DNA from 3 places in the Bradyrhizobium zhanjiangense genome. Region 3 is predicted to be linked to each of the others. Evidence: riboswitches for the same ligand, from Rfam matches in the RefSeq annotation. Region 3 holds a riboswitch; each other region holds the start of a gene.
The links. A riboswitch is a leader RNA that binds a small molecule or an ion and turns the genes downstream of it on or off. The one in region 3 is predicted to bind cobalamin.

Region 1 (10,338 bases), 3.5 Mb from region 3:
GTTCAGGCCCGGAGTGGCTCGGGGTGGCCTCTCGTGGGGAAACAATGTAGAGTTGATCAATGAGAGGGCCTGCCAGAAACATGTCGGACCACATGTGGTACGGCTATGGGACTGGCGCCGCTTTCGCCGCGGCCGCGGACTGGGCGAGCTTCGCTACCCTGCTCTGCATCAGCGACGGCCTGTTCCAGCCCGTTGTCACGACTAAAACGCATGGCACGGGTGTGGGGCTATCAATCTGCCGGACGATCATCGAGTCACATGGTGGCGACATCGTCGCGGACGAATCCGGGCGGCGGCAGGATCTTTCAGTTCACCGGACGATTTGCGAGGCTTAGTGAAGACGGATGACTGGACGGCGCATTCTCGTGATCGACGATGACGCCGCCCTGCGGGACTCGCTCGCGTTTCTGCTTGATGTTAATGGTTTCTACGTAGCAACCTATGAGACGGCGACCGCGTTTCTCAATGACGTCGCAAGCGGTCCGGTTGACTGCATTGTGTCAGACATCCTTATGCCGGGTATGAGCGGTCTCGAACTGGTCAGAAAAGTGAAAGCCGGTCGCGTCGACTGCCCCGTCGTTTTGATAACTGGTCATGGCGACGTATCGCTCGCAGTCGAAGCGATGAAAGCGGGTGCGGTCGACTTCATCGAGAAGCCGTTCGAGGTGGAGGTGCTATTGCGTGCGATCAATAGTGCTTTGAAAGCGCGGCCAATAAAGCCAGCCGACGCAGCGAAACTGCAGGCGGAAGCCCGCCTCGCGAACCTCTCGTCGCGCGAGCGCGACGTGCTGCAGGGACTATTAGCCGGCAAGATTAACAAGGTGATCGCCCATGATCTCGGCATCAGTCCGCGGACAGTCGAGGTTTACCGTGCGAACCTGATGGCCAAGACCAATGTCCGCAGCATGTCCGAGTTGATGCGTATCGCCATTACCGCGGGACTCTAGCAGCAGCGCAAATAGCGTGAATGGCTTATTCATGCATTCAAGCTGCGCAGTCCAGACGACGAACGGTGGGTTTCGCACGCGCCGAGCCGATCATGTTTTCGGAGACGGCTGCCGATGCAACATACGCGATGCTGGTTTCTTAGATCACGACGCGATATGAGGCAGATCAATTGCGTCGGCCCAGATTTGTGCTCCGATTGACAGCAGGTCTATTCAAACAACGCTGGAGAGCGGCAAGGCCCGCTGCTGCGCCAGGTCAATATGTCACGCGAGCCGAGTCCTATGATCGGGTAGCCCCAACTCGGTCCACATGCGCACGTATCGCATGATCATCAAGCACCTCGACCACGTCGGCGAACAAGACTTCCTGCGGCGAGCCGAAAGTGGCGGTGGACGACAACGTTCGGCTGGCTGGAGCTCTTCAGGGGTACGGCGATGCCCTTCCGACTGTTTCCATGGACGCGGCCGACGAGCAGCTTTCTAATCCGATTTGGGCATGTTTGAGCAACCAAGTGACCGCGCCGCTCCCATGCAAGACGCCCTCCTCAAGGGACTTACGTGTAAATACTTAGGGACTTCTACCTAGGGAAAACATCCAAATTTCCCAATTCGTCAGGAGCAGCCAATCTGCGTCCCCATCGACGTTCACAAGATAAGGTCCGCCGTGCACGCCCAAGCCGCCAGTTTTACCGAGACGGGACGCCATCCGACCAGCGTCTTGCGTGGGCAACCTCATCGTCGTGGACCATTTGGCATAATTGCGAGACCGAAGCGTCTCACTCGCAATAGCGACATCTACCGCGAAGACGAGGCAGCGCAATATCTCTATCAGGTGGCTTCGGGTGCTGTGCGAGCCTACAACATTCTGGAAGACGGACGTGATCAGAACGGTGCGTTTTATCTGCCCGGTGACAGCTTCGGCTTGGAGGCCGGAGATAGCCATATCTCTTCGGTCGCGGCTGCGAAGGACACCGAATTCGGCTTGGGCAGTCTTGCAAATGGCAGAAACGCTTCCAGCCTAGATGTGCCTCCAGGAACACCGCAATGATCATCGATCTTCTGCTTCGAGAGCATCGCAACATTGATCTGCTTCTGGTCGCTCTTCAACGCGAATTGGAGATTTTTGAGAACGGGATCCGCCCCGATTATGAGGTCATTCGCGCCATTATCAGCTATTTCGAGGTTTACCCCGAGATGTACCATCATCCACAGGAAGACTTGATTTTTTCCAAGCTCAAGGCTCGCGATCCGGATGCAGTTGCAATCGTCGGCGATCTCGCGCTTGAACACCGGGAAGTCGTCGACCGTTTGCACCACTTCGCACGAGCTATTGACGCTGTCCTCGCGGATCGTGACCTCTTTCGGCAAGACGTCGGCAATATCATATGCGACTTTATATTACGCGAGCGGCACCACATGATGTGGGAAGAACGAGATTTCTTTCCCGCCGCCCTGAAGGCTCTCTCGGCTCAGGATTGGACCGAAATCGCTTCCGCCCTCACCAATGATGGAGATCCGCTGTTCAGTGAGCCAGCGGCAGCGACTTCCGATGCGCTAAGAGCGCATATTCTGCAATTGGAGCAAGAAGCTGAGGCCGAACGGAGCTCGGTCGCGTTATCGTCCGCCAAGGACGGCAATCCGTGACACGGCGCCGAGACGGACGCGCCGTATTGATCGCGGCCGTTTGACAGCAGGAGGTGGACCTCATGCTCATTCTGTCGAAAAACAAATGGCGGTGCTCGCGGGCACTTCCGCGGTGCCGATAGGGTGCTCCTCAGCGCCCAAGCCGAAACCCAACTATCGGGGGGAACCGCTTCCTTGGAGCCGGGCTTACGTCGCGCTGATCGAACCCAGGGTTCCAGGCAGGAAAGCGCATCGAGTTTGCTGTTGGTGTCCTGCGGTGACCGCCCGGCATGCCCTCTCGCTGCCGTCGTAATCGTGCCGACGTGCTCATGGGCGACAAACCTTGGTGTAGATTTCTAACTCTCAGGCTATACGGTCGCATACCACGGCATAATTGAGCTACGCTGAGCTTGTGCTTCAACTGGGCTCAGATTTTCGGCGAATGTCCTCGCCGTGATCGAACCGGCGGCTGTCCTCCTCCGCCGATGGAAGCCCGCGCGATGCGTCAGCTTCGCTCCTCCCAGACTTTCGCCCGGCCCGCTAAGCGGGGCCGGGCATTTTTTTGTGTTCCCACGGCTCTCGAGAGCGCAAATGACCACAAGCGGATCAGCTTTGTCGAGAAGAGACCCAACCCCCGATCAACGGCCTCGCGGGTCGAATGCAGCGCGCAGTTCGCGGGCGGCAGCGACCATGTTCGCTAGCGCTGGCCGAACCTCCTCCCATTTGCGCGTCTTCAGGCCGCAGTCCGGATTGATCCAGAGCTGCGAATCCTGCAGCCGCGTCCGAGCCAACGCCATCAGCTCCTTCATTTCACCCGTCTCGGGAACGCGTGGAGAGTGGATGTCGTACACACCCGGCCCGATCTGATTTGGATATTCGTAGTTCCTGAACGCGTCGAGTAGTTCCATTTTCGAGCGTGATGTCTCGATCGAGATGACATCCGCGTCCATTGCAGCGATTGCACCGATGATGTCGTTGAACTCCGAGTAGCACATATGTGTATGAATTTGCGTTTGATCGGCGACGCCCGATGAACAGATGCGAAAGGAATCGACGGCCCAGTCGAGATAAGCCGCCCACTCCGACCGACGCAACGGCAATCCTTCGCGGAGTGCAGCTTCGTCGATCTGGATCATGGTCGCACCAGCATTCTCGAGATCGCGGACTTCGTCTCGGATCGCGAGCGCAATCTGGCGGCAGACCTCGCTTCTGGGAATATCATCGCGAACAAAGGACCAGTTCAAGATCGTCACCGGTCCCGTCAACATCGCCTTCATCGGCTTCTTCGTTAGTGATTGCGCGTAGCGCCACCAGTCCACGGTGATAGGCTTCGACCGCACTACATCGCCAAACAGGATCGGTGGCCTGACGCAGCGCGAGCCGTACGACTGCACCCATCCGTTCCTGGTAAATGCGAAGCCGGCGAGTTGCTCGCCGAAGTACTGCACCATGTCATTGCGCTCGAACTCGCCATGCACGAGGACGTCAAGACCGATGTCCTCCTGCCAACGTACGGCGCGCGCAGTCTCCTCCTTGAGGAACCTGTCGTATTGCTCGTCGCTTATCGCGCCTCGCGCATACGCCGCACGGGCATTCCGGACCTCTGTGGTCTGCGGAAACGACCCGATCGTCGTGGTTGGAAAAGCCGGTAGTCCGAAACGATTTCTTTGGATCTCGGCACGACGGGCAAATGGGCTCGCGCGCCGACGCATGGTCTGGTCGATCGCTGTCATCCGGACAGCGACATTGGCATCACGGATTTTCGGCGAAGACCGGCGGACAGTCGCGGCACGTTCCGACTCGGCAAGAGCTAGCGCAACATTCTGGTCGCCCGCAAGTGCCCGCGCTAGGATCGCAAGCTCCCGCATCTTCTGGACCGAGAAAGCAAGCCAGCTCTTGACGTCGGAAGCGAGACCGGTCTCGAGTTCAACATCGACCGGCACATGAAGCAGCGAGCAGGATGGGGCAATCTGTACACGATCCTTGCCAAGCTTCGCAATCGCGGGTTCGAGCTGCTGGCGCAGCGACGACAAATTCGACCGCCATACATTCCGACCGTCGACGACACCGAGCGACATGACGAGATCACTTCGGCCGCCAGCGATAATCTGGTGCAACAACTGTGGCGCTCGAACCAGATCGAGGTGCAGCCCGGCAACTGGCAGGCTCAAGGCGGTGTCGAGATTGTCGCCGAGGTCTCCGAAATAACTGGCAACCATGATCTTGATGGCCGGCCCCTCCTTGGCGAGCCGGTCATAGGCATGTCGCAAAGATTTTCGCGCCCCCTCCTCCAGATCGAGAATCAGGCAGGGCTCGTCGAACTGAACCCAATTTGCCCCACGTTTGGCCAATTCCTGCAGAACCTCGATATACGCGGGTATCAGTTCATCCAGCAGTGAGAGTGGCTGGAACGTGGGATCGGGACTCTTGCCGAGCTTTAGGAATGTGACCGGCCCGATCAGGACAGGGCGGGTCTGAAAGCCAAGGGCCTTGGCTTCCTCATACTCCTCGATCGGCTTGCGAGAGCATAGCCTGAAAGTCTGTCCCCTGTGAAACTCGGGGACCATGTAGTGGTAGTTGGTGTCGAACCACTTGGTCATCTCCTGCGCGGGTGCGCCAAATCCGCGCGGTCCGTGACCGCAACTCGCTTCCTGGTCGTCGCATTGTGAACCGCGGGCCATGGCGAAGTATGTCTTGAGCGAAACGGATTCGTCTTTCGAGGCGTAGATCTCCGGGATGGCGCCAACCATGACACTTGTGTCGAGCACCTGGTCATACAGCGAGAAATCGTTCGATGGAATGACCGTGACGCCGATAGATTTCTGACGAGCCCAGTTCGCGGCACGCAGGCCAGCTGCGTCCTCGAGCAACTGCTGTTCGCTGCTTTTTCCGGCCCAGTAGCTTTCTAGAGCGAGTTTGAGCTCGCGCCTTGGACCGATGCGTGGCGTTCCGAGCGTGGCAACAGGAAGGGAGAGAAGAGACATAGCGTTAACCCCATGTTGGGAGCAAAGGCCATGGCGGACGCAGGCAGGGGAAGTCGCGCGGTGCGACGGCTGCTTGGCGCACCACCGGGACACCCCGCCCGTGGACGAATATTTTGTCGGGGCAGGTCTCCTGGCTCGCGGGTCATCGCTGCTGTCCGGCCTTCCCGAAGCCGCGCAGGCTTCAGTGACATCGTTGGACAGCGGCTCGCCGCTCACAGTTGCGGGGGCAGCGCCGGCATTTTCACCGGCTTCCCTCTTAGCTCCGGATCAAATGGAAACCGGAGAACCTCGACGACCTGGATTATCGGCAAGAGAAGTCTTCCGTCAACCTCCCAGATTCTGTCTCAAGCTGATGCTGCGACATCTGCTACGCGAATGACCGTGCATCTCTATCATTGAGATGATGTAGAAGCGCTCTCCAATCAGCGATATCGCAATGAGCATCGCAGCTGCCCGCGGGGTGCACGCCAGATCGGTGGAACGGACAAATGCGGCTTGCGCGGTCGGGACTGCTGCCTCGAGGGCAGAACGCATTGTCGCCCGTCCCAGCTTCCCAGCGGTTTTTCGAGCACGTGCGCCATCCAGCCACCTTCTCGACCAACAGGATCCGTGTTGAATAGGCCCAAGACATCTGGATAAGCCAGCAACATACCCGGGCAGCACGTTTGATTTGCGGTGCTAGCCACACCCCAAATGCTCGGCGAAGATCGGCTTGGCGTCGTTCGCCATCGAGTACAAAGCGCGCCCGACTGAGGCTGTTCTCGACTTCCGGAGCGCCGCACGTCGCGAAAGGGCGCGCCATGGCCCCTTGGCCGAAAGTGCCCGAAGCCACGGCAGAGATCGAAAGCCCACATTCCGGCAACGATAACCGAACGACACGGTTCAATGACGGCAAACGGGCTGCCACTTCTCATCAGGAACTTGGCACCGAGGCGTTCCGCTGTGCCGTCGAACATCCGGTGCGTGACGGGGATGCATAAGCCGCGCTGGAGAGGTTGAACGGAAACATCGAGACATGCGCCAGTCGGAAAGTCGACAAAGAGGACACAAAACCGGTGCGAATTGCCGTCTATTATCTGGCACGAAGAATGCACGTCCTCTGCATGCCCAGTCCTCCTGCTGGGCATGTCCAGCACAGCAAATTGAGGCTGTCGGTGGCAGTGAAGTTAGCGGCGCGTGACATAGAGGGGAGCGCCTGCTCGCACGGGAAACCAGTGGTCGCCCCGTCGCGTCGCCGCTAACTTCTTGCGCTCGCGCATAACAGGTTGAAGGTTGCCCGCTCTGGAATGACGTGTGGATGAGACCGAATAGGCCGACGGTTATGAAGAAAACGTCAGGAAGACGCGCGCTATGGCTTTGGCTCGGTCGATCCCTGATCTGCCTGGCCGGGCTGGCTGCGACGAGCAACACTGTTCGCGCCAACGACAGCCCCCCTATCGAAAACGACAGCCCTCTTATCCAAAGATTCAAGTCACAGTGGCGAGCGCAAGACGGTGAGACAATAGAACAAGTTATCTCCAACGCCTCGAAGGTGGCACAGTTCGTCCCTCGAATGTGGGGCGTCGCTGAACTTGACCAAAATGAACATGTTTTCGTTTCTTGGACCAGGCACCGGGATGATAAATCAGACGAAGAGTACGTTATCACCTGGAAGGTCGCACTCGACGGGACGATTGAACTTGCTTCGCCCTACGCAAAGCCGATGGAATTGGGCTGGCGCGCCTTCGCGCTCTCGTTGATCGCCAGTGAAGTCAAGGATGGCGAAAGGGACGCAAATCTTGGCTTTCTGCATGACCCGGCCAACTTCAACTTTGTGACGACCACGCAAGGCCGGCTCGGCGATCTTCTGCGGCAGGGCCGCTGCACTATCGTTGATCCAGTTGGAGTGGACTACTTGCCGAAGCAGAATGACAAGCCGACCGAGAAAGGTGATCTGTGGCGCGTTTTGCTTGTGGTGAACTGTAATATCCCAGGGCCCCGTTATTTTACATACAACGGGGTCATCACTTTCGAGAAGAGCGAAGGACAAGATTGGGAGCCGCAATCCTCCTTTGCCAAGCGTATCGCGGCTTTTCCTCCTGGCTCCTGGTTCTCTCACTTGGAGCCAAAGGAACGGGAAGAGTAGAGGGGAGCGAAAGGCCTCGGCAAATGATCGCGCAGAGCAAGATCGCGCCGCAGCTCCTTAAAGCCGAATGCCTCAGAGAAACGGCAAGACATATCAGCTCTAAAATCTCCGGTGTTTACGCGTTGAACAGTCGCGAGCCTTTCCCGCGGCCTTCAGCCGGCCATCAAAAAAATGGGGAGCACGATTACCTCCGACTCTTTCTGCGAGGAGTCGAGCTCAGCGGCGCGTGCCGTCTTGCGAGAAGTGGCTTGACCTCGGCGCACCCCACGCAGTGGGAGGACACCATTTGCGAGAGAACCAGCTCTCCATGCCAATCTTCACGGGACCGGGCCTGCAGATGCTTCGAGCTCAAGCCCGATCCGGGGCGCGAACCGCGCATCGCGCGACTGACTGGCACCCGCAAGAGCGTGAGCATTCCGACGCCGAGGCGGCACGCCGGATCGAGTGCCGCGACGAAACCGGTTAATAGGGTAATGGGGCAGTGTTAGCAGCCCCGGCATACCCCCTGACCAACCGGTCCTTTTCTGAGTGCCCCCAACCAGGAGTCCGGAGCCGTGCGCGAGGCATCGAGGACCGGACTGAGGTCGGCGGCTAGATTTCCTCGCGCGCATTCGTCTGCGCATCATAGATCCGGATTTGAAGCATGGGAAAACGCTTCTTTAGTTCTGCTCCACCCGCCCTGGCGCCGTCTTTGGTTGCGAATTCAGCTCTGACTCGGCCATCCACGTCAAGCGCGTAAGAAGAGACCGGCAATTCCCGGGGGCTGCAACCATTTCATTTCCATTGGGTGAGGTGGTTGAGAATGATGTGTAGCTTGAATCGGCTGAACCGCACCAGAGCTACCTGCTCGGGTGCCGCGATGGGCCAACTCATGTTGTGGATTGACGCCTCGCACCGAATGGCATCAGGACGGCAGTCGCGATCGTCCGAACACGCGGGCGGCTTACCCCTCGCCGGTGCGTATACGACGAAGCCATGGCTCCACATGGTTGTTCTTAAATTTCCCTGGCGCAAACGCACGTCCTTGCGCGGCTTGCTGGGCAAATCTCCACATGTGATCACGGGGAAGCATACTACGAAATGGCGGCCGCGATTGAATCCGGGCCTTCTACGAACGGGGCCGCGGCACCACGAACGATTATGGTGCAGCGCAGAGGTGCAAAAAGCCACAATGCGATTGACATCAACGACCATCCCGGCGGGTTCTCCGAAAGAGCGCTCCGGGTTTTGCGCGGTTTGCGATTCACTTGCGCAGCAAGCGTTGAGCTGAACTCCGTGGCGCCTTTCGTCCAAATCTCAGACAGGGCGCGAGACCAGATTTCTTTCGAACTTAGTCTTTTCGTGACAAGAATTTAAAATGTCATCGCCCTCGCCGAAACCGTCGGCAGCCTTCTGTCTGCCGATGGGGGTTGGCACAACGCATACAGGCAGCTCCTCCAGGCCTGACTTCCACTCGACCGTCAAATTTCACAGGCGCATTTCTTCTTCAATCGCGTGAGAAACAGCGTTCCGAGGTTCGGCTTTCTCCCGCATACCGAGTTGGCGGCTGAGCGATGGGGATCTCCTCCTCAGGCCGAGAGGGTGCAGTGCGCGACCAGTGAGTGAGACCGGCGATCGATGCTCGACGGATACCGCGACACGCACACCGGAAGAAATCGCTTGAACCTCACGCAGCGTCAGGTCGTAGCTTGGAAATGACGGCCAAGCTTTCATAAAGCGACCGTCGAAAGATGCGGCCCAATAACGGACATAGTGCGTTTAAGCAGTCGAATGTGGCGGCGCCGGATCGTGCGTGAACATGAATCAAGAGCGAAAGGTTATTGTCGGGATGAAACACCGCGTAATGGTGGTCGCATTGTTCGCTGTCATCACATCTCCGGTCTGTGCGGCGAAGCTCAGCGGCCCTCCGCGCATCCTCGACGGCAATACGATCGAGCTCGAGAAAACCAAGCTTCGGCTCTCAGGCATCGACGCTCCTGAGACTGACCAGATTTGCCTCGACGCACGCGGCCGGAAATGGGCTTGCGGCGTAGCTGCTCGCGACGAGCTTATCAAGCATTCGAACGGACGAACGTGGGATTGTCATACCACAGGAGTTGATGAATACGGCAGGTCGCGCGGCAGTTGCTTCATCGAAGGCGAGAACGTGAACGCCTGGATGGTACGCTCGGGCTGGGCACTATCATCGGGTCCATCTAACCATACCTACGCAATCTACGAGTTGGTGGCGAGTACAGCCTATGCGGGGCTGTGGTCGGGGGCGTTCATCGCGCCCTGGGACTGGCGTCGCCGCAACAAGGGGACGGTCATCATCGGCGCGAGCTCGGTTCCGATCGACGCTCAGGAACTCCTGCTCGGATCCGCGCTGCTATCGGACCCGCCCTCGTCAGAGTGTCTGATAAAAGGCACCGTGGACCGCAACGGCGAGCGCATTTACCACTTGCCCGGGCAACTCGGTTACGAACAAATCGACATGACGAAGAAGTCCGGTGAACGCTGGCTCTGCAGCGAAGCGGAAGCCGAAGCCACCGGGTGGCGCAAAGCCGCGCGATGAGGTGAGATGCATTCAGGCCATTATCCGAATATGTCCTATCTGACCAAGATCGCGCCTTCGCGCCGCTCGCTGTTGCTGTTCGCTGTTTCGGCGGCTTGCCTGCGG
Region 2 (10,338 bases), 1.6 Mb from region 3:
CGAGCAGCGCCGGCCGCAGCGGCAGCATCGCGGCCGCGACGACGGCAAAGGCCGCGAACGGTGTTGCACAGGCGAGCGCGAAGCTCGCGAGCGCGCATGACGCCGCGAGCAGCCCAAAGCAGAACATCGGCGCAAGGCGCGGCGTCACCGGATGAAGCCGCAGACTGTCGGCGTGAGACGGCTGGATGCTGAGAGCCATAAGTGATCTCCTTCTATTCGAATTCTAGTGCATTTGGGGACGTGTGACAGCCCTATCGACGTCAGAACGTTGCGCCGGCTTTGAGCAGATAGCTGCGGCCGGGCAGCGGATAGGCGCTGAAGCGACCGTCGGTAAAGGTGCTTGCGACTGCATAGTCGTAGTAGAGCGCGTTCAGCAAATTGTTGACGCTGAGCGACCAGAAGTACCGCTCATATTGACCACTGAGCTTGAGGTCGATCGTGCCATTGGCAGGAATCGGCTTCTGAGTGCCGGCCTGGTCGTTGTCCATGCGACGCTCGCTCCAGAACCGCGCGGTGGCGTCGAGCACCACATAGTTCTGCCAGATGTTCCAAGTGACACCCACACTCGCGGTGTAGCGCGAGACCAGCGGCACATCATTGCCGGCCCAGACGCCCTCTCGGAAGACAGCCCTCGTATAAGCCATGCCGGCGCGCAAGAGCAGCGCGTCGTTGACGCGATAGGAGACACTGGTCTCCGAGCCGTAACGGCGGGTCGGATCGAGATTGGTATTGTAGAACAGGATTGGATTGAAATGGATCTCGTTGGTGAGGTCCATCAGATAGAGACTGCTCTGCATCTGAAGACCGCCTCCCTTGATACGCAGCCCAGCCTCGACATCCTGCGAGGTCTGGGTCTTGAGCAGGAACGTTTGCGGCAGTGGATTGAAGAAGGGATCGAATGAGGGTCCTGACGACACCCGCTCGTCGACGTCAGGCGTGCGAAACGCCCGCGCGGCGCGGCCGAACAGCGAGACCATGTCGTTGAGGCGATGCTCGGCACCGAGGTGCAGCGCATATTGGGTCTCGTCGCTCCTGAGCGGGAGCGCGCCGATGTCGGCGTTGAACGGAGCTGCCGGATCAAAATTGTCACGTGCCGACAGACTGATGGTCTGCACCCGCGCGCCATAGGAAACGTCGGTCGTAGGCGTCACACCCAATGTGTGCTGAAAATAGCCCGCAACGGTCTGCTGCCTGAGGTCGTAATTGTGCCAGGCGGCGAGACCCTGGCCGGCGCCGCGGTTCTGCTGAAAGCTCGCATCGTAATAGTCGATGCCGGTCAAGAGCTGGGACGGCATTCCGAGCAGGAGGCTCTTCACGCTGAGCCGCGGCGTGATCGACCATGTCGTCAGATCAGCGTCGACATAGGTCGAGGTGAAAAAGGCGGGCACGGGCGTCGGACTGGAGAAGAAAGCACTCTGCTGCCTCTTGTCGCGCAGGCCGCCGTCGACGATGAGATCGACGTCGTTCACCAGGGTTTTTGTGAAGCCCGCTGTCGCGCCAAAACCTTGCTGGTTGGCATAGTTGAAGGGCGTGCTGGTCCCCTTCCGGTTGGTCGCGAGCTCGTCGAGGCCGATCGAGGGATCGACGGTGCGGCCGCCCGGCAGTCGCAGCTCCTGATTGTCGCCGGTCACGGTCAGGAACGCAGTCAACCCCGGCGTCGTGTAGTTCAGATTGCCGACGCCGTTCTCCTGGGAATAACGATTGTTGTCACGATAGCCATCGGTCTTGACGGTGTTGCCGTAAAACGAGGTCGACCACGGACCGGAATTGAGCCACGTCGAGACGTTGGCGAGCCTGGTGTTGAACGAGCCGAAGCCGGCCTCGATGCCCGCGGCCATGGGTGGTCCGCCGACGCCGTTCTTGGTGACGATGTTGATGACGCCGCCGACCGCGTTGTCCCCATAGAGCACCGCACCGGAATTGCCGCGCGTGATCTCGATGCGCTCGATGGAATTGAGCGGGATGGTGGCAAGGTCCACCTGCGCCATGTCGATGTCGTTCAGCCGCCGTCCGTTGACCAGCACCAGCGTGTTGGCGGTTGCGAACGCGCCGAAGCCGCGCAGGTCGACACCGGTCTTGGCGCCGATCGGACCGCCATAGAACGTCGTGATCTGGGCGCCCGGTACTTGCGTCGAGATGATCTCGGCAAGCGTCTGCGACGGCGAATGGGCGATGTCCGCGGCCGTGATGACGGTCGTGGCGGCGCCGACGATGCCTCCATTGTTGCTGGCCGCCTCACCGCCAAAGCCGGCCGAGCCGGTCCCTGTCGGCGCGCCGTTCGGCGTCGCACGGCGTCTCCCCATGTCGCCATCGCTGCTCGCCCTGGCACGCGTGCGGTTCTGATCGTCGGCCCTGGTCACTTCGACCGGCGGCAACTGCTCGGCGGCAGTCTGGGCGCGGACGCCCCTCATATTGAGGACAAGAACGGGAATGATGAAGCTGGACGCCAGCCAGGCCGTGCGACGGCACCGGATTGCGGCGGAAACGGAAGACATGCGAACAAAACCTCGGCAGGACATCAGTGGCACGTCACAGCGAACGAGGTTTCACGACGGAGCGATCAATCGCTCCGGTGAAGCTAATGTCTGTACTCCCCGACCGACATCTTCGCGTGTGACCACGGCTGACGGCAGGTCTCCTGGCTCGCGGGTCGTTACCTCTCCGTCGCCTTCCCAGGACCGAGATTCCCAGTGGCATAGGACGAGAGATTCGCCGCTTACAGTTGCGGGGGCAGCCATGGCATTGAGAAGATCCCGGCGTTGGGAAAATCTCGCACCACGTTCCCTTTTGATCTCCGTGAGGAGAACCGTCGCGGATCTTTTACGAGTCGTGCAGCCCGGGAGTCAATCGGCTGGTTGCATCTGGCAGCGACCACTCGCCGCTGCCGGTGCGTCCCGCAAGCAGAGGCCCGGCAGCTACGTCCGCCCTCGCGGGCGCTGGGCCTGCGCCCAAGCGATGGCGACGTCGCGTGGCGGAACATCGATGCGCTTGATCGGCGTCAGTTCGCCGGAGGCAGAGACAATCGCGGTCTCCTCGCGGCGGCAGCGCCGACACACGAAACGGACCTCACGCGGGAATGCCGACCAGCTTGAACGTTTGACGTTGGCAGCCATCGGCCATGCGTCGCAATGCGAGCACGACACTAGGAACCGGCCGGGATCGAGCATACCCATTCAATCGGACTCCACGCGTCCTGCCCGCCTCCTTCAATGATTAATCCAAGTGAATCGTTCCGGTGCCTGGGCACCGCCGACGGCCTCCTGTCTTTTGGCGCGCCGGCGATTTTGGCCACAAGCATCAAGAACTCAGCGAGCCCCCTTGAGGGTGCAGGAGGTCGTGCAGGTGACCGTGGTGCCGTGATCGCATGACTTGCAGGCGCTGACGCACTGGTTCATGTCGCGAGGATTGTAGCTGTAGTTTCGCATCGGGCAGGTCGACGTCGAGCCGGTGATGTCCTGCTCCTGATCGCAGGCAGCCGTCATGAGCGCGAATATGATCACTGCAACGAGACGCATGGGATTGCCCGTCAAACATGGCAAGTGACACTCGCGAGGCGCTGCATTGCAACGAACCCCGGCCTTCCCACTACGAGCCATCGCCAATCAGCGACGCCCGCATGCGCCTGAGAATGCGCGCCAAATGTTAAGAACGGATTGCAGTCGGCCTCAAGCAGCAGCGCTGGTCGCGATCGCCTGCCGCATATCCACCGCCAGCTGGCGGTACTGCTCGGCGAGCTTCAGATAGAACTCGCGCTTGGTGCTGTCGGTGGCGAGCTTGGCAATCAGCTCGCACTCGGCGGAGAGCGTCTCGAACCGTTCGAGCCTGTCCTCAAGGTGTGTCATCGGCGTGTCCCCATCTGACGCCTCAGGGACGTCGAGCCTAAGCCCGGGAAATAGGTCACGGCGAACATCGTTATGGAGTAGAATCGTTTTTTCCAGTCGGCGACGCCGGACGGCAGGCAATGCTATTTCTGCTCCAACCGCCAGGCGCCGTCCCAACCCACGTCCGGCGGGTTAACCTCGAACTGCGCGATGCGGCCGAGCAGCGTGCGCGAGGGACCGTCGCCGGGGACCGCTTCGAGCGCGGCGTTGAAGGCGGCGCGGGCGTCGTCGAAGTGCCCGGCGCGATAGGCGGCAAGGCCTTCGGCATAGTGCGTGCGCAGGCGCGCTTGCGCATCGGTGAGTGCGCCGGCCTTGCCCATCACCTCGAAGACGGCCTGCGGTGCGCGCTGCCCCGCGACCGCGACGCGATCAATCTCACGCAGTTCGAGCAGTGAGCCGATCGCATCCGCCGTTGCTTGCGAGACCAGGACGCGGGTGCCGTAGGCCTTGTTGGCGGCCTCCAGCCGCGAGGCGAGGTTCACGGCGTCGCCCATCACGGTAAAGCTCATCATCAGCTCGGAGCCGATGCTGCCGGTCAGGACCTCGCCGGTGGCGATGCCGATGCGCAGATCGCACGGCGCCGGCATGGCGCGGATGCCGAGCAGATCCGGCAGCTGCTTCTGGAGCGCGGGCACCTGATCGGCCATCTCGATGGCGGCAAGGCCGGCGAGCATCGCCTGCTCGTCCTCCTCGATGAAGGGCGGGCCCCAATAGCACATGATGGCATCGCCGATATATTTGTCGATGATGCCGCGATTGCTGCGGATGGGGCCGGACATCACCGTGAAATAGTGGTTCATCACCTTGACGAGGCCGCGCGGGGTCACGCCCTCGCTCATCGAGGTGAAGCCGCTCATGTCGCAGAACATGATGGTCATGACCCGGCGCTGGCCGTCGATGGCGACCTCCGGCCGGTCAATCAGGCCCTGCACCACTTTCGGGTCGATGTAGCGGCCGAAGGTCTCACGGATGCGCTCGTTGTGGCGGAGCTGCTCGATCATGCGGTTGAAGGCCGCGGCAAGCTCGCCGATCTCATCCTGGGTGGAGACGGTAATGGGCTTGTCGAACCGGCCCGCCTCGACCTCGCGGGTGCCGGCGAGCAGCAGCCGCACCGGGCGCGTGATGCCGCTACTCACCAGGAGCGCAAAGGCAAATCCAACGATCGCTGCGAGCAAGGTCACGATGCCCGATACGATGATCGCCTGGTGCTGATGGCTAATCACCTGCGACGTGCTGAAGAAAACCTGCGCCAGCATGTCGGCGCGGATCGCATCGATCTTCTGATTGAACTGGTCGCGCAGCACGTCGATGTGCTCCAGCGTGCCGCGGGCCTCCGCCATCTGTCTGGCATCGACCTGCTTGGCCAGCTTTGCGTGGTCCTCGGTCAGATCGCGGCGCAGCTCAGTGACGGCGGTCTCGATGCGGAGCTCGATCCGCGCCAGCGCGGCATTGTCGGACGGTGTCCTGGGATCGTTGATGATGGCGTTGATGAGCGTGCGTGCGCTCTCGGCCTCCTCTTCGATCCTGCGGTCGGTCTGCTCGAACTCGCGCACCCGCGCCGCGTAGGCCTCCTCGTCCGACGGCGACTGCATCTTGGTCATGACCATGCGCCGCAGCGCCAGCGCCCGCTCCAGCGAGCGGATGTTGGCGCGCGCCAGATGGCCGTAGGCCGGGATGTAGCGGTTGGTCAGCTCGTCCAGGAGGACGCCGACCTTGCTCGACATCACCATCGACAGGATCGAGGTGACCAGCATCAGGACGATCAATCCGAGGGCGATGCCGACGATCTTGCGCCGGATCGACTGGTTGAAAATCGGCATAGGTGCAGGGCAAAGGCTGAAAGGATGAAGCGAGGGAACTCAATACACCGGATTTAGCGGTGGGAACACGCGCAATCTCGCCTTTCTGACGCCGTGAACCGTACGCAACCGTCGCGCGAGCCCAATCGTTAACAAAGGTTAAACATGCTGCCTTTTCCGCTATTTCGGAAGTTCCCGAGTTCCCATCCGTATTTTGCCGCATTGTTGCGAGAGCGTGAGGAATGCGAAACGATGTCATGACATCGTTTGGTGTCGTCTCTTGATTCTCAAGCCGCATGTCGTCGCGGACCTTGGTTTGTAGTGGTTTCGCAGGGGGACCATGGAATGAACCAGTGCCTACGCTCGCTCGCGTGTGTCGTTGCCGTGGCCACGATGGCCCTCCTTCCCACCGAGTTGGCGGCGAAGAGCAATCATAAATCATCCGCGCCGAAGAAGACGCATGAGGCGAAAGCCGGCAAGCAGCGCCATGCCTCGGCCGGCAAAGCGCGGCACGGCAAGCACGCCGAGGCCAAGCGCAAGCCGAAGAAAGCGGTCGACGAGCCCTCGGACAAGCCGGCACCGCCGCCGCTGACAGGCGATCTCGCCGCGCTGAAGGATGCGATCGACCTCGCGCGCAAGGGCAAGACCGAAGATGCGGGCGCCGCGCGCGACCGCATCACTGACCCCGCCGGACAGAGGCTTGCGGACTGGTTCATGCTGCGCCACTCCGAGAGCACGGCGAATTTCAAGCGCTACGCCGCCTTCCTCGCCGCCAATCCGGACTGGCCGAGCAGCGCTCTGCTCCGCCGCCGCGCCGAGGCGCGGCTGTGGCAGGAGAAGAGTGACGCGGCCATTGTGCACAAATTCACCATGGACCGGCCGACCAGCGCCAAGGGCAAGTTCGCGCTGGCCCGCGTACTGCTCTCTGAAGGCGAGGCCGACAGGGCCGCGCGTCTCGTGCGCGAGGCCTGGCGCACGGACGAATTGTCCGAGCGGAGCGAAGAAGACTCCTACGCGGCGTTCAGCGATCTTCTGTCCGCTGACGATCACCGCGCGCGCATGGACAAGCGCCTCGGCGCCAAGGACTATGCAGGCGCAAGGCGCGCGGCCAAACGTCTCGGCGAGGATGCGCTCGCGATCGTGAAGGCCTGCGCCGCCGTCACCGGCAAAGCGAGCAAGGCCAAGGACTATCTCGAGGACGTCTCGACCGAGGCGCGGCGCGATCTCGGCTATGTGCTGTGCCGCGCCCAGTGGCATCTTCAGAACGACCGCATCGACGACGCAGCCGAGGTGATCCTCGCCGCCCGACCCGACACGATGGCCGCGCAGGACACCGATGCCTGGTGGCGCGAGCGCCGCCTGCTGGCGCGCAAGCTGCTCGACCAGGGCAAGTTCAAGACCGCCTATGACGTAGTGCGCACGGCCGCGGTGCCGGAGAAAGAAGTCTACCGCGTCGACTACCACTTCATGTGCGGCTGGATCGCGCTGCGCTATCTCGACGATCCCAGGACGGCGATGGTGCACTTCGCCGCGATCGACGAGGGATCGGCCAATCCGATCGCGCTGTCGCGCGCCCATTACTGGCGCGGCCGCGCCGCCGAGGCGATGGGTGCTACAGCCGACGCGCGCATGAGCTATCGGGCGGCGGCGCGCTATCAGACCGCCTATTACGGTCAGCTCGCCCGCGCAAAGCTCGGCCTGGACCGGATCGAGCTGCGCGCGCCCTCGCCCGTGCTGGCCGCCGCCGACACGCAGTTGGCGGACGAGCGCGTGCGCGCAGCCAACATGCTATACGATATCGGCGAGCGCGACGTCGTGTTCTATTATGCCGAGGATTTTGCCAAGGAGAGCACCGACGCCGCGGCGCTCGAAGCGCTCGCCGCGCTCGCCGGACAGCGCAATGACGCACGCGTGATGCTGGAGGTCGGCAAGTCGGCCCTGGCGCGCGGGCTTGCACTCGACCATTATGCCTTTCCCACCATCGGCATTCCCGAGCACAAGCAGGTCGCACCCGCGATCGAGACCAGCGTGATCTATTCGGTGGCGCGCACCGAAAGCTCGTTCGACCAGCGCGACAAGTCGCCTGCCAATGCGGTCGGGCTGATGCAGGTGACGCCGGAAGCGGGCCGCGACACCGCCAAACGCTTCGGCCTGACCTATGACTGGGACAGGATGGTCTCCGATCCCGTCTACAATACCCAGATGGGCGCGGCCGAGCTCAGCGCGCTCTTGTCGGAATATCGCGGCAACCAGATCATGACCTTCGCCGGCTACAATGCCGGCCGCGGCCGTGTGCGCGAATGGGTGCAGGCGCGTGGCGATCCCAGAGATCCCAAGGTCGATCCGGTCGACTGGGTGGAGCGCATCCCGCTGTCGGAGACGCGCAACTACGTCCAGCGGGTGATCGAGAACGTCCTCGTCTACCGTGCGCGGTTCGAAGACAGCAGCATGATCGCCGGCAAGAGCGACCAGCGCGTCGTCAGGCACGAGGTCAGCGCAACTGCACCCGTGGCGGCCGCAGCACCCGCTCCCTAGTCAACGCCGCCGGGGCTGGACGCGGCGCCTGCGGGGTCACGGTGCTGCGGCTTCCACGCGCGTATAGTCGCGCAGCCAGGTGTCACCTCCTTCCATCGATCAGATCGCCACCGCCCAAATATGCGCCGGTCAACGCTCTTGCGAAGGTCCAGGCGTGTATCGTGCAGCTCCAGCACGAGACGGCACTCAGGACCGCCAACATCTCGATCATGTTGCCAGCGGCGAGCTCGACGTTACCCGCGGCCGGTTCTGTGCGCCCGGGCATCGACCATTGCATGAAGAACGTGGCGAGTTCGCCGCGACGGTAGCAATCGGTGTCACAGTAACAGCGTTGTGTCCGCACATGCCGGACATAGCCGGTCCCGATTGACCGCGAGCATGCGCTGCACGTGGCGGCGCGCAACGGGGGCTCGTGATTGACCACCACGAATTTCATGAAGCCGCCCTCACGCGATCTTTCGCGAGCGCCTCGCAGAACAATGCGTAACACTGATAGTCGCAGTAAGGCAGACGGGTCGCGATCTCGCGGAGATAGCTGCCGCCGATCGGCTCGCAGCACTGCATGCACCAGGTTTGCCGGAACGGGGTCCGACCGTTCACGAGGACGAACGCGAATCTCATGTGGCACCTCCCAAAGCGAAGCAGTAAACGCTGTCCATCGGAGACAGTGCGGGCGGTGGAGCGCAAAGATGGTTTCGGCCGTCCGGATTATCCCTGTTTCGCTCCACTTTTTGCGGTGGGATCAGAATGAATCTCCCGTCCTCCCTGCGCCGTGCATAGAGCCGGCCGTCGATGTACTTGATATCTGTCGGATAGCAGTCCGCGTTGCTGCAGCAACTGAGGCTCGGATTGTCCGGCATGTGCCAGGTCGAATAGAATTTTTCGTGCAGCGCCTGGTCCTGGGGTGGGTGCTGGCGATGAACGGTGCCATGTCCCGCCTCCTGCGCCTGGGCCGTCGCGGCGGCGCCGAGGAGAACCATCGCGCACAAGAGCTTGCATGAACGGTTCAACGCACGGGCTCCCGGATTAGATGTCAGCTCTCCAATTCAGTCCTCACGCGACCTGCGCCCGAAACAGCCACCGGCGGTCGCGTTCGCGGCGTGTGCGGAAGCGATCAACGCATTTCTTGGAGCAGAGCGCAGTGCGCCAGGAATAGTAGCGGATCAGACCAAACTTGCCGCCACACACCGCACAGCCCTTGATCGAAGGGCAACGTTCGGACTCGGATAGGCGACGCTCAGGAAGTTGCGACGTATCGCACATTGTTCTCTCCCTCTTTCGGCTGCTTGCGCTCTTGCCTATTGGTTTCCTTCGAATTCACGCGGGTCGTGAGTTGCGGAGATCGCGGCTGCGTGTCGAGAAATGCAGCTGCCTCGTCGCTGGTCGCCTGCCCGTGTCGGTGAAAGCGCCCGGGGCTATACGCTTCAGACCCGGTTCTCGTGCGAACACTGCGATTGGCTGGTCGACACTCCCGATTGGCCGTGAGACTAGTCCCCCCAGAACAAGACGCTCAATTGTACGGAGGTAATTGGCCGACATGACTAGGAATGGAGGAGCTATACTTAGGTTTGTCCCGTAGTCGCCCGGGACTCTCGCGATGGCCCATGTTCAACGAGACGGCGAACGACGCACAAGCTGCACGGCAACCGTGAAAAACTTGCCCAGCACGACGTGCTTGATGCGCTGCGGCGAACAGGGCGGCGAGCAGCCAATTCCAAGGCCAATGTCGCAGTCGCCATCCGACTTTGGCCGGAATTGCTCCTCCGGCGGCAACGTGCTCTACTTGCGTTCACGCAGAGAGCGCCGGGAGCGTCTGCGATGAAGCCGGGCCGGGCAGCCACGTTCGGGAAGTCAGCCGCGCAATTCCTCGCCGGCTGCGTCAAGCAAGTTGTCACCCCCAAGCCGCGCACTGAGACCGGTGACGCCGGTCTGCTGGAGGCGGTCAAGCAGTGGCAGCAAGTCTTCGAGCACAACCCGGTCATGTACTTCATGGTCGACCCGAGTGGAACCGTGATCAACGTGAACACGTTCGGCGCGGCGCAGCTGGGCTATACGGCCGCGGAGTTGATCGGCCGATCGGTGCTGGATGTCTTTTTCGAGGAAGACCGCGACTTCGTCCGCGC
Region 3 (10,338 bases):
GGCTTCAGCGCACGATCATGCGGACTTCGACACGCCCCAGAAGAACGGCAGCGGCCCCTTGGTGATGCCGGAGACATTCTTGCGCCACGCCGTATAGGTCAAGAAGAAGCCTGTCGGCGCATAGACGACATCCTCGAGCGCCGCCTTATTGACTCGCCCGATCGCTGCCTTTTCTTCCTCGAGATTCTTGGCCTCGAACCAGGCCGTGATTTCCTTCTCGGTATTCGGGCTATTGGGCCAGCCGAACCAGGCCTTGTCGCCATTGGCGCGAATGGCGGTGTAGGCGGCGGGCGTGATGCAGTCGGCGCCGGCATGCCAGCTGTGGAACATGTTCCAGCCGCCCTGCCCCGGCGGCGTCTTCTGCGCTCGGCGAGAGCCAACCGTGCCCCAATCGGTCGCGACGAAGTCGACATTCATGCCAAGCCGTTTCAGGAGGTCCGCGGTGACGTCGCCTTGCGCCTTCGTGATCGGCTGGTCCTGCGCCACCAGACACGTCACCGGCTGGCCGGAATAGCCGCTCTCGGCGAGCAACTTCTTGGCCGCGTCGAAATCGCGCTTGCCCTTGAGAATCTCACCGCCCAGTTCGCTGTAGAGTGGCGTGTCCGGCGTGAAGAAGCCCGGCAGCGACTTCCAGAGCGCGTTGTCGTCGCCGACGATCGCGCGCATATAGTCTTCCTGGCTGAGCGCCATCAGCACCGCGCGCCGCGCTCGCACATCGTTGAAGGGCGCGAACAAATGGTTCATGCGGAACGAGCCGATATTGCCGAGGGGATCGCCGATGTCGACGCTGATGTTCTTGTTCTTCTTCAGCACGGGCACGAGATCGGCGATCGGGTTCTCCCACCAGTCGACCTCGCCGTTTTGCAACGCTGCGGCAGCGGTGGCCGGGTCCGGCATCACCACCCACTCCACGCGATCAATCAGGATCTGCTTGCCGCCAGCGAGCCAGGATGCCTTCTCCTGCCGCGGGACGTAGTCGGCGAATTTCTCGAACACGGCCTTGGCGCCCGGCACCCATTCGCCCTTGGCGAACTTCATCGGCCCGGAGCCGACATATTCCGTGATCTGCTTGAAAGGATCGGTCTTCGCGATACGCTCGGGCATGATGAAGGAGCACGGCGCGTTATTCTTGGCCAGCGCATAGAGCATTTTCGGGAAGGGCTGCTTCAAAACCCATTTGAACGTGCGGTCGTCGACAGCAGTCAATTCCTGCTGGATCGCAACGATCATCAACCCCATCGGATCGCGCGCGGCCCAGCGCGATAGGCTCGCAACGACGTCCTTGGCCAGCACCGGCTCGCCGTCATGGAACTTGAGGCCGGGTCTTAAACGGAATGTCCAGATTTTGCCATCGTCGGAGGTCTCCTCGGACTCGACCATCTGCCGCTGCGGCTGGAGCGAGGAATCGATGCCATAGAGCGTATCCCAGACCATCGCGGCGGCATTGCGCACGACGTATTGGGTGCCCCAGATCGGATCGAAATTGGCGAGGTTCGCTTGCGGCACGAAGCGCAACGTGCGCGCCGCTGCGCCTTGCGACAGCGCAGGGGCCGAGAGGCCACCCGTCAACGCCAGGCTGCCCGCGCCAGCCAGTCCCTTCAATACGGTCCTGCGATCCATGAAGTCCTCCCACTATTGCCGTGATGCCGGCCATCATTGGCCAAGGGCAGGTGAAACCTGCCCGTTGGCGTGCAAATGGTATGCCACTAACTGCGCCTTCGCCAGCGGCGATTGGGGGGGACTTCGCGCCTCCTTGCAGACGCTGCCGCGATCAAGCGCGGCGCATCGCTGTCACGGCATGTCTTGCCGGAGCTTTTCGTTTCCTTAAGCGCTCGCCAGAAGGATGCAGGCAACGCTATATGCATCCGTGAAGGGACTTGCGGTGGCGGCGGTCACGGCCACCGGCCGCGCTGATGTGCCCCGTCAAGCTGTCCGCGCGGGCACAGGATCGCAGGGGTTAGCCTTTGCAGACTGCGCCTCGCACAGTCGCAAGGCTAACCCGTACACCATTCTTACGCGCTCGCCTGGGTGACGAACTTCGTATTGAGGTAACCCTCGATCGCCTCGAGGCCGCCTTCGGAGCCGTAACCGGAATCCTTGATGCCGCCGAACGGCACTTCCGGCAGCGCGAGACCATGGTGGTTGATCGACACCATGCCGCTCTCGATGTCGGAGCCGATCGCCTGCATCGTCTTAGTCGAGGTGGTGTAGGCATAGGCTGCAAGGCCGTAAGGCAGACGGTTCGCTTCCGCCACGACCTCGTCATAGCTGCGGAACGAGGTGATCGGCGCCAGCGGGCCGAACGGCTCCTCGTTCATGATGCGCGCATCGCGCGGCACGTCGGTCAGCACGGTCGGCTCGAAGAAGAAGCCTTCATTGCCGATACGCTTGCCGCCGGCCTGCACCTTGGCGCCACGCTGGACCGCGTCGGAGACCAAGCCCTCCATGGCGTCGACGCGGCGCGGGTTGGCCAGTGGCCCCATACGGGTGTCCTTGTCGAGGCCATTGCCGACCTTGAGGCTCTTGGCGGCCGTCACGAACTTGTCGACGAAGGGCTGGTAGACGCTTTCATGCACGAGGAAACGCGTCGGCGAGACGCAGACCTGGCCCGCATTGCGGAATTTGTTGGCCGACAGGATTTTTGCAGCGTTGTCGAGATCGGCATCCGCGAACACGATCGCCGGCGCATGACCGCCGAGCTCCATGGTGACGCGCTTCATGTGCAGGCCGGCGAGCGCAGCCAGATGCTTGCCGACCGCAGTCGAGCCGGTGAAGCTGATCTTGCGGATGATCGGATGCGGAATGAGATATTCCGACACTTCCGCCGGGACGCCGAACACCAGTTGGACAACACCGGGGGGAATGCCCGCGTCGGCATAGGCGCGCACCAGCTCCATGCAGCTCGCCGGCGTCTCTTCCGGGCCCTTGACGATGATCGAGCAGCCGGCGGCGAGCGCGGCCGAGATCTTGCGCACGGCCTGGTTGATTGGGAAATTCCAGGGTGTGAACGCGGCGACCGGGCCGACCGGCTCCTTGGTCACGAGCTGGGAGACGTTGCCCATCCGCGGCGGCACGATGCGGCCATAGGCGCGGCGGGCCTCCTCTGAGAACCAGTCGATGAGGTCGCCGGCCAGCATGGTCTCGCCTTGCGCTTCGACCACCGGCTTGCCCTGCTCCATAGTCATTACCGGCGCGATCTCGGCGGCGCGCGACCGGATGATGTCGGCCGCTTTCCGCATCAGCTTGTAGCGGTCGAACGGCGAGGTCTTGCGCCAGACCTCGAAGCCGGCCTTGGCCGCCTCCAGCGCGCGGTCGAGATCGGCGCGCGAGGCGTGCGGGGTCTTGCCGATCGGCTGGCCGGTGGCGGGATTGAGGATGTCCTCCGACTTGCCGGACGTGCCGTCGGTCCACTCGCCGGCGATGAACATCTGAACTTTCGGGTACATCCTTGGGGTCTCCTGCATGATTTTCGGTCTCCGACGGGTTGGCGCCGCCGCTTCGAGCGAGCGCAGAGCTACACTGAAAGGCCGCCTGCGAAAAGGCGTCAATGATGATGGGGCAAGGCATTGCTGATCTGCTGACCCGACCGTATCGAGCCGCAGTTGCGCCTCAATTCAAGTTGCCAGCGAGGACCGCAAGCGCCGCCAGCCGATGACGATGCCGGTGACGGAGAAGGTCAGCCCGAGCGTACAGAGGCTGACGATCACGACATCACGCAGCCGCGGGTGGGCCAGCAAGATCGGGAAGTCGAGCGTGTGCAACGCGCTGTAAAGCCAGCGGTAGGCGCGCCGCGACGGATCCAGTCTTTGCAGCACGTTGCCATCGGCCCCGTCGATGTCGAACCAGAGGTCGCCATCACAGCGCGAGCGGTAGACCGGTGCACCCGGCATTGTGGATAGCGCGGGGTATTCGTCGCTATCAGGAAGCACGGACGGTGGGCCGCAGCCGACTGTAAGGCGCCCCGTCAGAGCCTGAATCTCGTGCACATCAAGGAATCCCGCCAGTCCATCGCGCAGCGCATCCCCTCTCCTGCTCAAGGTCTGACCACCGAGGGCAACCCGATCGCGCCGATAGACATGGCCGTTAAACGCGAACCATTCCGCCTCGCGAGCCGCGGCAGATATTGGCTGCAGATCGAGCGATGAGGCCTCCCGCCAATCCGGCGCGGCGTTCACCACGCCGGCCTCTGTCGGGGTCAATTGCCCGCGCGAGAACAGCCGGCCGTGATCCATCGAGAGCCAGCCGCTGAAGATCCAGATCAGCACGAAGACCGTCGCTGCGAGGCCAATCAGGTGATGCAGCGCATGCCAGCCACGGTAAGGCGAGATCTGCCTCTTGCCAATCCTGACCCGCACGATCCCGAGCACCGCACCCAGCACAGCCGCGATCAGCGCCAGCAGCGACAAGGTCCAGACCACGCGGTCCCACAGGGTCCAATTGCTGCGCAGGATGGTCGGATAGATCCAGTGCAGCACGCTGCCGACAAGACTCCAGCCGCGCTCGCTGCGCGTCGTATCCAAGGCGATCTCACCGGTTGACGACGAGACGTAGACTTCCGTCCCCGCAGCATCGCCGAGGGCCACGCGAAACAGCGGGCGATGGCGATCGAAGCCGTTCGGCACGCTCCACTGATCGTAGTCCGAACGCCCGACGATCGTCGCATGCGAGGCATCGATCTCGCGCTGGCGCGCATGAGCCTGCGCAATAGCCAGTGCGACATCAGCGGATTTCACCGACGCGTCGTTCCCGTCGGCCGCGCGGATCGCGCGCTGACGCGATGGACCCGAGACGATGTAGACCGCGTCGTCGCTCCGCTGGATCAGCCGAACGCGCGTGGCATCCACGATCCCGCTCGCAGCAACGGCGTCCGCGACCGAAATCCTCCTCTCTCCGCGATCCACCGGCATGAGTCCGGCAAATCGCTCCGCTTCCGTCAGCGACGGAAACGGAACGAAGTGCATCACGATTCCGCTCGCGAACCACATCGCGAACAGCAGGCAGAACGCGATCCCGAGCCAGCGGTGCGAGAGGACGATCGCGCTCATCTTATGCTCGCGGCCTCACCATTTGAACGCCGCCGAGATCTCATAGGTGCGCGGCGCGCCCAGGAGGATCTGATCGGGATAGAACGGATCACCCCAGATTGCGTAGCGCTTGTCGGTGATGTTGCGGACGCGAAAGGTCAAGCGAGCCTGGTCGACCGCATTGAACACCGTCTTGGGGATGTCGACGAAGGCATAGACGTCGGCGACGGTATAGGCCTTCATCGTCACCACGTTGGCATCGGTGTTGTAACGGTCGCCGACATGGCGGCCGGTGATGCCGAGCTCCACCGGCCAGGGCGTGAAGAAGCGCCAGGATGCGCCGGCGTTGGCCACGATGCGCGGCACGTTCGGCGGCGTATTGCCGGAGAACGAGCCACCGACAAAGTTGTAGTCGGCGTAGCGCGCATCGACATAGGCGATGTTACCCCAGAGACGCAGGGGGTCGATCGGGCGCACGGCCGCCGCGAGCTCCACGCCCTTCGACTCCTGCCGTCCGGCGATGTTGAGCTGCATGCCGCCAGCTGCGGCATAGACGTTCTTGCGCACGATGTCGTAGGCGGAAAACGACCACTCCGCCCTGTTGTCCCAGAACAGGTGCTTGACGCCGGTCTCATAGGTGCGCGCGGTTGTCAGGTCGAGCGGCTGGGTCGGCCCGAGCAGAAAGATGTTGTTGGCTGCGATGTCGGCGCCGGTGGCGTACTGGCTGAAGAAGGTCAGGCCAGGAACAGCCTCCCAGGTATAGCCGATGCGTCCCGTCACCGGCGCCCAGTCTTTGGTGAACGGGAAGCCAGCCTTCTCCAGGCCGTTCTTATCGGTCGAGTTACGGTCGAGCCCGATATGCTCGACGCGCAGGCCGCCGATCAGAGCGAAGGTACGTGTCAGCTTCAGCCGGTCCTCGAACGACAGCGCCTCGTTGTCGATGCGCGCGGTTTGCTGCTGGATCGTGAGCGGGCCGTAAAAGCCGCGGTTGGGATCGACGAGCGAAACGGAATCGCCAGGGAAGTTCGCCGCGCCCGGCCTGACGAAATCGAGATAGCTTGACGAGAGAGTCGTGACCAGCCGGTTGTCGAAGCCAGCGATGTTCGCATCCCAGAGCAGGTCGGTGACATTGCCCACCAGCCGCTGGCTGTGCGCGACATAGAAGCGTTCACGATCGACCATGTTCGTCGTGGAATTGAACGCCTCGATCTCGTTGTTGAACCAGGTGCGCTCTGCGCCGAAGCCATAGGCTTGGCTTTTCAGCGTCAGATCGGGCGCCAGCTTCAGCTCGAAACCGCCGCGCAGCCACACCTCTTGCGCGACGTTGCGGTTGTCGAGGACGTTGTAGTTGGTGTTGAAGGTACGATCATCGATGGTGACGGCACCGAGATTGGTTCCGTTGTAGTTCGAGACGTAATTGCCGGAGACGATGCCGCTCGTCGCGTGCGAGCCGCTGAAGGCGATCGGCACCAGCGGCGCGCCCCAATAGGCTTTGGAACGATCCTCCCGGTACTCGATCGCGCCCCAGATCTTGAGACTGTCGGAGATGCGGTAATTGAGCTGGCCGGACGTGTCGAACGTCTTGACATTGGTATCGTCGGCAAAGCCGTTGAGCGTGGAACGGCTGATGTCAAAGCGATAGTCCAGCCCCTGCACGTTGGTGCTGCCGCCGGAACCGTAATGGGCGCGGAACGAGTTCAGGGAATCCCAGGAGAAGTCAGCTTCATTCCGGATCGGTCCGGTATGCGGCTGCTTGGTGACGAAGTTGATGGCACCGCCGGCGGCGCCCTCGCCCGAGATCAGCGAGGCCGGACCTTTCAGGAATTCCACCGCCTCCAGATTGGCGGTATCTGCGATCCGCGAGGTCATGTTCTGCGGACCGATCTTAATGCCGTTGTAGAGCGTGTTGATTTGGCTGTTGGTGAAGCCGCGCATCGAGAAGGCCGAAGGTTCAGCCGGATTGTCGCCGGAGGTGACACCGACTGCGCCCTGCGCCACCTCGGAGACAGTGCGATAGCCCTGCTCGCGCATCGTCTCGGCCGAGATCACCTCAACGGTCGCCGGCGTCTCGCGCACGGTGAGGCCGAGCCGCGAAGCGCTTTCGGCGACCGCATTGCTGTTGAGCGGCGCTGCTGCCGCGGCGGCCGGCACGACAGGCTTGGGCGCTGCGGATGCGGCCGCCGGTCTGCGTGCAGCTGCACGGCGGGCGCTCTGCGCCTCCCGGCCCGCCGGCTTGGCCTGCTTGCGGGATTGCGCCGGCGACACCTCGACCGGCGGCAGGGGTTCGCGGGCCTGCTGCGCCAGCGCCACGGGCAGATCAAAAACGGCAAAGGATGTGAGCGCCGCGGAGGCAAGCAGGAAGCGGCGCGGTCGGACAATATGGATGAAAGACACGGTTCGAAACCTCGGTATGACGTCAGTGGCACGTCACAGCGAACGAGGTCTCACCCTGGCTAATCAGCCGTCCGATGAAGCCGAATGTCTGTACTCCCCGACCGACATCTTCGCGTGTGACCACGGCTGACGGCAGGTCTCCTGGCTCGCGGGTCGTGACCGCTTCGTCGCCTTCCCGGGACCGAGGACCCAGTGGCTTCTGACGAAGGATTCACCGCTTACAGTTGCGGGGGCAGCCGCGGCATTGGGGACAATTTCCCCGCACCGCATTCCCTTTTCATCCCCTCTCGGGGAAACCGTCGAAGCCATCTAGGATTACGATCAAGACAGAGTCAATGTGCAAGCTGCGGCGTTATTGCCACAGCAACCAACTTCCTCGGAGATGAGCATGGAAGGCGAGACCTTCCTCTGGCTGATACGGCATGCACCGGTCGACGGCGTCGCGGGGACGATCCATCCGGCTGACGCGCCGGCCAATCTCGGCGATCGCGCGCAATTGCAGGTACTGCGGCAGTGCCTGCCGCGAAGCGCCGCGAGCTATGCCAGCCCGTCGCGACGCACGGTCGAGACCGCGCAGGCGCTGGGACTCGCGCCCGAGTTGATGCCCGAATTCAGTGAACAGGATTTTGGCGCATGGACCGGCCGTCGGCATGACGAGATCGACGCGGCTGGCGACGAGGCCTATGCGCAATTCTGGAGCGATCCGGCGCGCGGACGTCCGCCGGGCGGCGAGAGCTTTGAGGATCAGGTCACGCGCGTCCGGCTTGGGCTCTCGCGGATCGGCGCGGGCTCCGCAGCGCTCGTCGTGCATTCCGGCACGATCCGCGCTGCGCTCTGCATCGCGCTGGATCTGACACCGCACGCCGCCTTGCGCTTCGTGATCGATCCGCTGTCGCTCACCCGGATCGACCGGCTCGCGACCGGGTGGCGCGTCGTTTCCGTCAATCAGCGGATGGCCTGAGCCGGATCAGGCCGGACGGTCCGGCACATTGGCCTGCGCAAATGTCGCCATGCCGTTGTGGAGCGCGCAAGCCGACCGCACCAGCGGCAGCGCGATCGCGGCGCCGGAGCCTTCGCCGAGCCGGAGATCGAGGCTGATCAGCGGCTGCACGTTCAGCGCACGCAGCACCAGCCGATGCCCCTGCTCTGCCGATTGATGCGACGGCAGCAGGAACGGCCGGCAGGACGGGTTGATCCGCACCGCCGCCAGCGCCGCCACCGACACGATGAAGCCGTCGATCAATACAGGGATGCGGCGCTGCGCAGCTGCAATGATCGCGCCTGAGATCGCCGCGATCTCGAGGCCGCCGACCGCGCATAGGATGTTTTCGGGCGAAGCCCCTGCAATGCCATGGCGCGCAATCGCGGCATCGATCACCCGCGCTTTGTGCGCACGGCCGGCCGCATCGATGCCGGTGCCGCTGCCGGCGATCTCCTCGGCACTGATGCCGAGCAGGCTCGCCGCGATCGCTGCCGAGGTCGTGGTATTGCCGATGCCCATCTCGCCGAAAATCAGCAGATCGGGCTGATTGGCTGCTGCGCGCGCAACCGCGCGCTGACCGGCCTCAAACGCGAATGCCAGTTCCGCAGGTTCGAGGGCAGCTTCCACGCTGAAGTCGCGCGTGCCAGAGCGCGGCTTGTCGGTGACGATGCCCGCCATCTCCTCCTGCGCCAGCGTGCCGGCGTCGACCACCTCCAGGCTGGAGCCAAGCTCACGCGCCAGCACCGAGATCGCGGCGCCGCCAGAGGCAAAATTCGCCATCATCGCGATGGTGACCGCTTGCGGATAGGCCGACACGCCCTGCGCGACGATGCCGTGATCACCGGCGAAGACGATGATCGGCACGCGCGCGGCGCGAGGAGATTCCGTCGCTTGCAGGCCCGCAAGCTCGATCGCGAGTTGCTCGAGCCGGCCAAGCGCGCCGGTCGGCTTTGTCAGTTGCGCCTGACGCGCGATGGCTGCCTCGCGATGATGCGCGGAGATCTCGGGACACTGTTGGTAGATCCATTCGGGGAGCATGCTGCCTCGCTTAACGCGTGCGCTTGAGAATGTAGCTGTCCATGATCCAGCCATGCCGCTCGCGCGCTTCCTGCCGCATTGCGACAATACGCGAGCCCACTTCGGCCAGCGCGCCGGACATGACGATCTGATCGGGCATGCCAAGATAGGCGCCCCACCAGATCTGAAGCCCAGCCGGATCGAGCGACTGGAACGCCGTGCCGCCGTCGAGCATCACCACCACGGTATCGACGCTCTGCGGCCAGCCGCCTTCGCGCAAGCGCCGCCCCGTCGTGACTAGGAACGGCTCGCCGATGTCGTTGAGCGGCAGCGCATGCACGGCGCACAGCGCCTGGATTGAGGTGATGCCGGGCACGACCTCGATATCAGGCAAGGGATCGAGCCGCCGCGCGATGCGTAGCGAGGAGTCGTAGAGCGAAGGATCGCCCCAGATCAGCAGCGCAACCTTGCCCTCGCCGGCGAGATGATTTGCGATCGTTTGCGACCAGGTCGCGGCAACCGCATCGTGCCAATCGTCCACGCCCTTGCGGTAGTCCGCCTCAGTCGCGTCACGCACTGGCAAGTCGAACTCGGCGATGCGCGTGCTCGCGCTGGTGAGCACGTCCGCGCAGATCGTCCGCCGCAGATCCGCAAGATCGGATTTCGCCGACCCCTTGCGCGGGATCAGGACGAGATCGGCGGCGTTGATGGCTTGGATCGCGGCGCGCGTGAGCTGCCCGGGATCGCCGCAACCGATGCCTATCAGGGAGAGCGTGAGCATCACGAGCGCGAAGGGCGACCGCGCCGGCCGCCCGTTCGCTTGTCTCTTAAGCGGCGTTATGCAGGCGCGGCGTGACGAGGCCGGGCGCGGTGACGCCACGCAGCGACTTCGCCAGCGCCAGCACGGCGAGATCGGCGAGC

Region 1: another riboswitch for cobalamin. It lies ahead of metE (5-methyltetrahydropteroyltriglutamate--homocysteine S-methyltransferase); the one in region 3 lies ahead of XH85_RS45435 (TonB-dependent receptor).
Region 2: another riboswitch for cobalamin. It lies ahead of XH85_RS22705 (TonB-dependent receptor); the one in region 3 lies ahead of XH85_RS45435 (TonB-dependent receptor).

Annotation. Positions count from the first base shown of each region.
Region 1 is NZ_CP022221.1:2,879,881-2,890,218, reverse strand. It holds partial or broken gene XH85_RS44985 (ATP-binding protein) at 168-348, shown strand; gene fixJ (response regulator FixJ) at 345-947, shown strand; gene XH85_RS46545 (cyclic nucleotide-binding domain-containing protein) at 1,612-1,995, shown strand; gene XH85_RS13400 (hemerythrin domain-containing protein) at 1,992-2,591, shown strand; gene metE (5-methyltetrahydropteroyltriglutamate--homocysteine S-methyltransferase) at 3,209-5,554, opposite strand; cobalamin riboswitch at 5,658-5,860, opposite strand; gene XH85_RS13390 (nodulate formation efficiency C protein) at 6,876-7,679, shown strand; gene XH85_RS13385 (thermonuclease family protein) at 9,478-10,233, shown strand; gene XH85_RS13380 (carbonic anhydrase) at 10,240-10,338, shown strand, end outside.
Region 2 is NZ_CP022221.1:4,745,345-4,755,682, reverse strand. It holds gene XH85_RS22710 (hypothetical protein) at 1-199, opposite strand, end outside; gene XH85_RS22705 (TonB-dependent receptor) at 261-2,411, opposite strand; cobalamin riboswitch at 2,612-2,826, opposite strand; gene XH85_RS22695 (hypothetical protein) at 3,306-3,515, opposite strand; gene XH85_RS45270 (hypothetical protein) at 3,666-3,842, opposite strand; gene XH85_RS22690 (adenylate/guanylate cyclase domain-containing protein) at 3,965-5,701, opposite strand; gene XH85_RS22685 (transglycosylase SLT domain-containing protein) at 6,026-8,215, shown strand; gene XH85_RS22680 (hypothetical protein) at 8,298-8,651, opposite strand; gene XH85_RS22675 (hypothetical protein) at 8,648-8,836, opposite strand; gene XH85_RS22670 (hypothetical protein) at 8,833-9,225, opposite strand; gene XH85_RS22660 (PAS domain S-box protein) at 10,034-10,338, shown strand, end outside.
Region 3 is NZ_CP022221.1:6,334,088-6,344,425, forward strand. It holds gene XH85_RS30500 (ABC transporter substrate-binding protein) at 16-1,620, opposite strand; gene XH85_RS30505 (NAD-dependent succinate-semialdehyde dehydrogenase) at 2,013-3,446, opposite strand; gene XH85_RS30510 (PepSY domain-containing protein) at 3,615-5,045, opposite strand; gene XH85_RS45435 (TonB-dependent receptor) at 5,061-7,418, opposite strand; cobalamin riboswitch at 7,533-7,734, opposite strand; gene XH85_RS30525 (histidine phosphatase family protein) at 7,807-8,379, shown strand; gene cobT (nicotinate-nucleotide--dimethylbenzimidazole phosphoribosyltransferase) at 8,386-9,438, opposite strand; gene cobF (precorrin-6A synthase (deacetylating)) at 9,449-10,198, opposite strand; gene XH85_RS30540 (energy-coupling factor ABC transporter permease) at 10,245-10,338, opposite strand, start outside.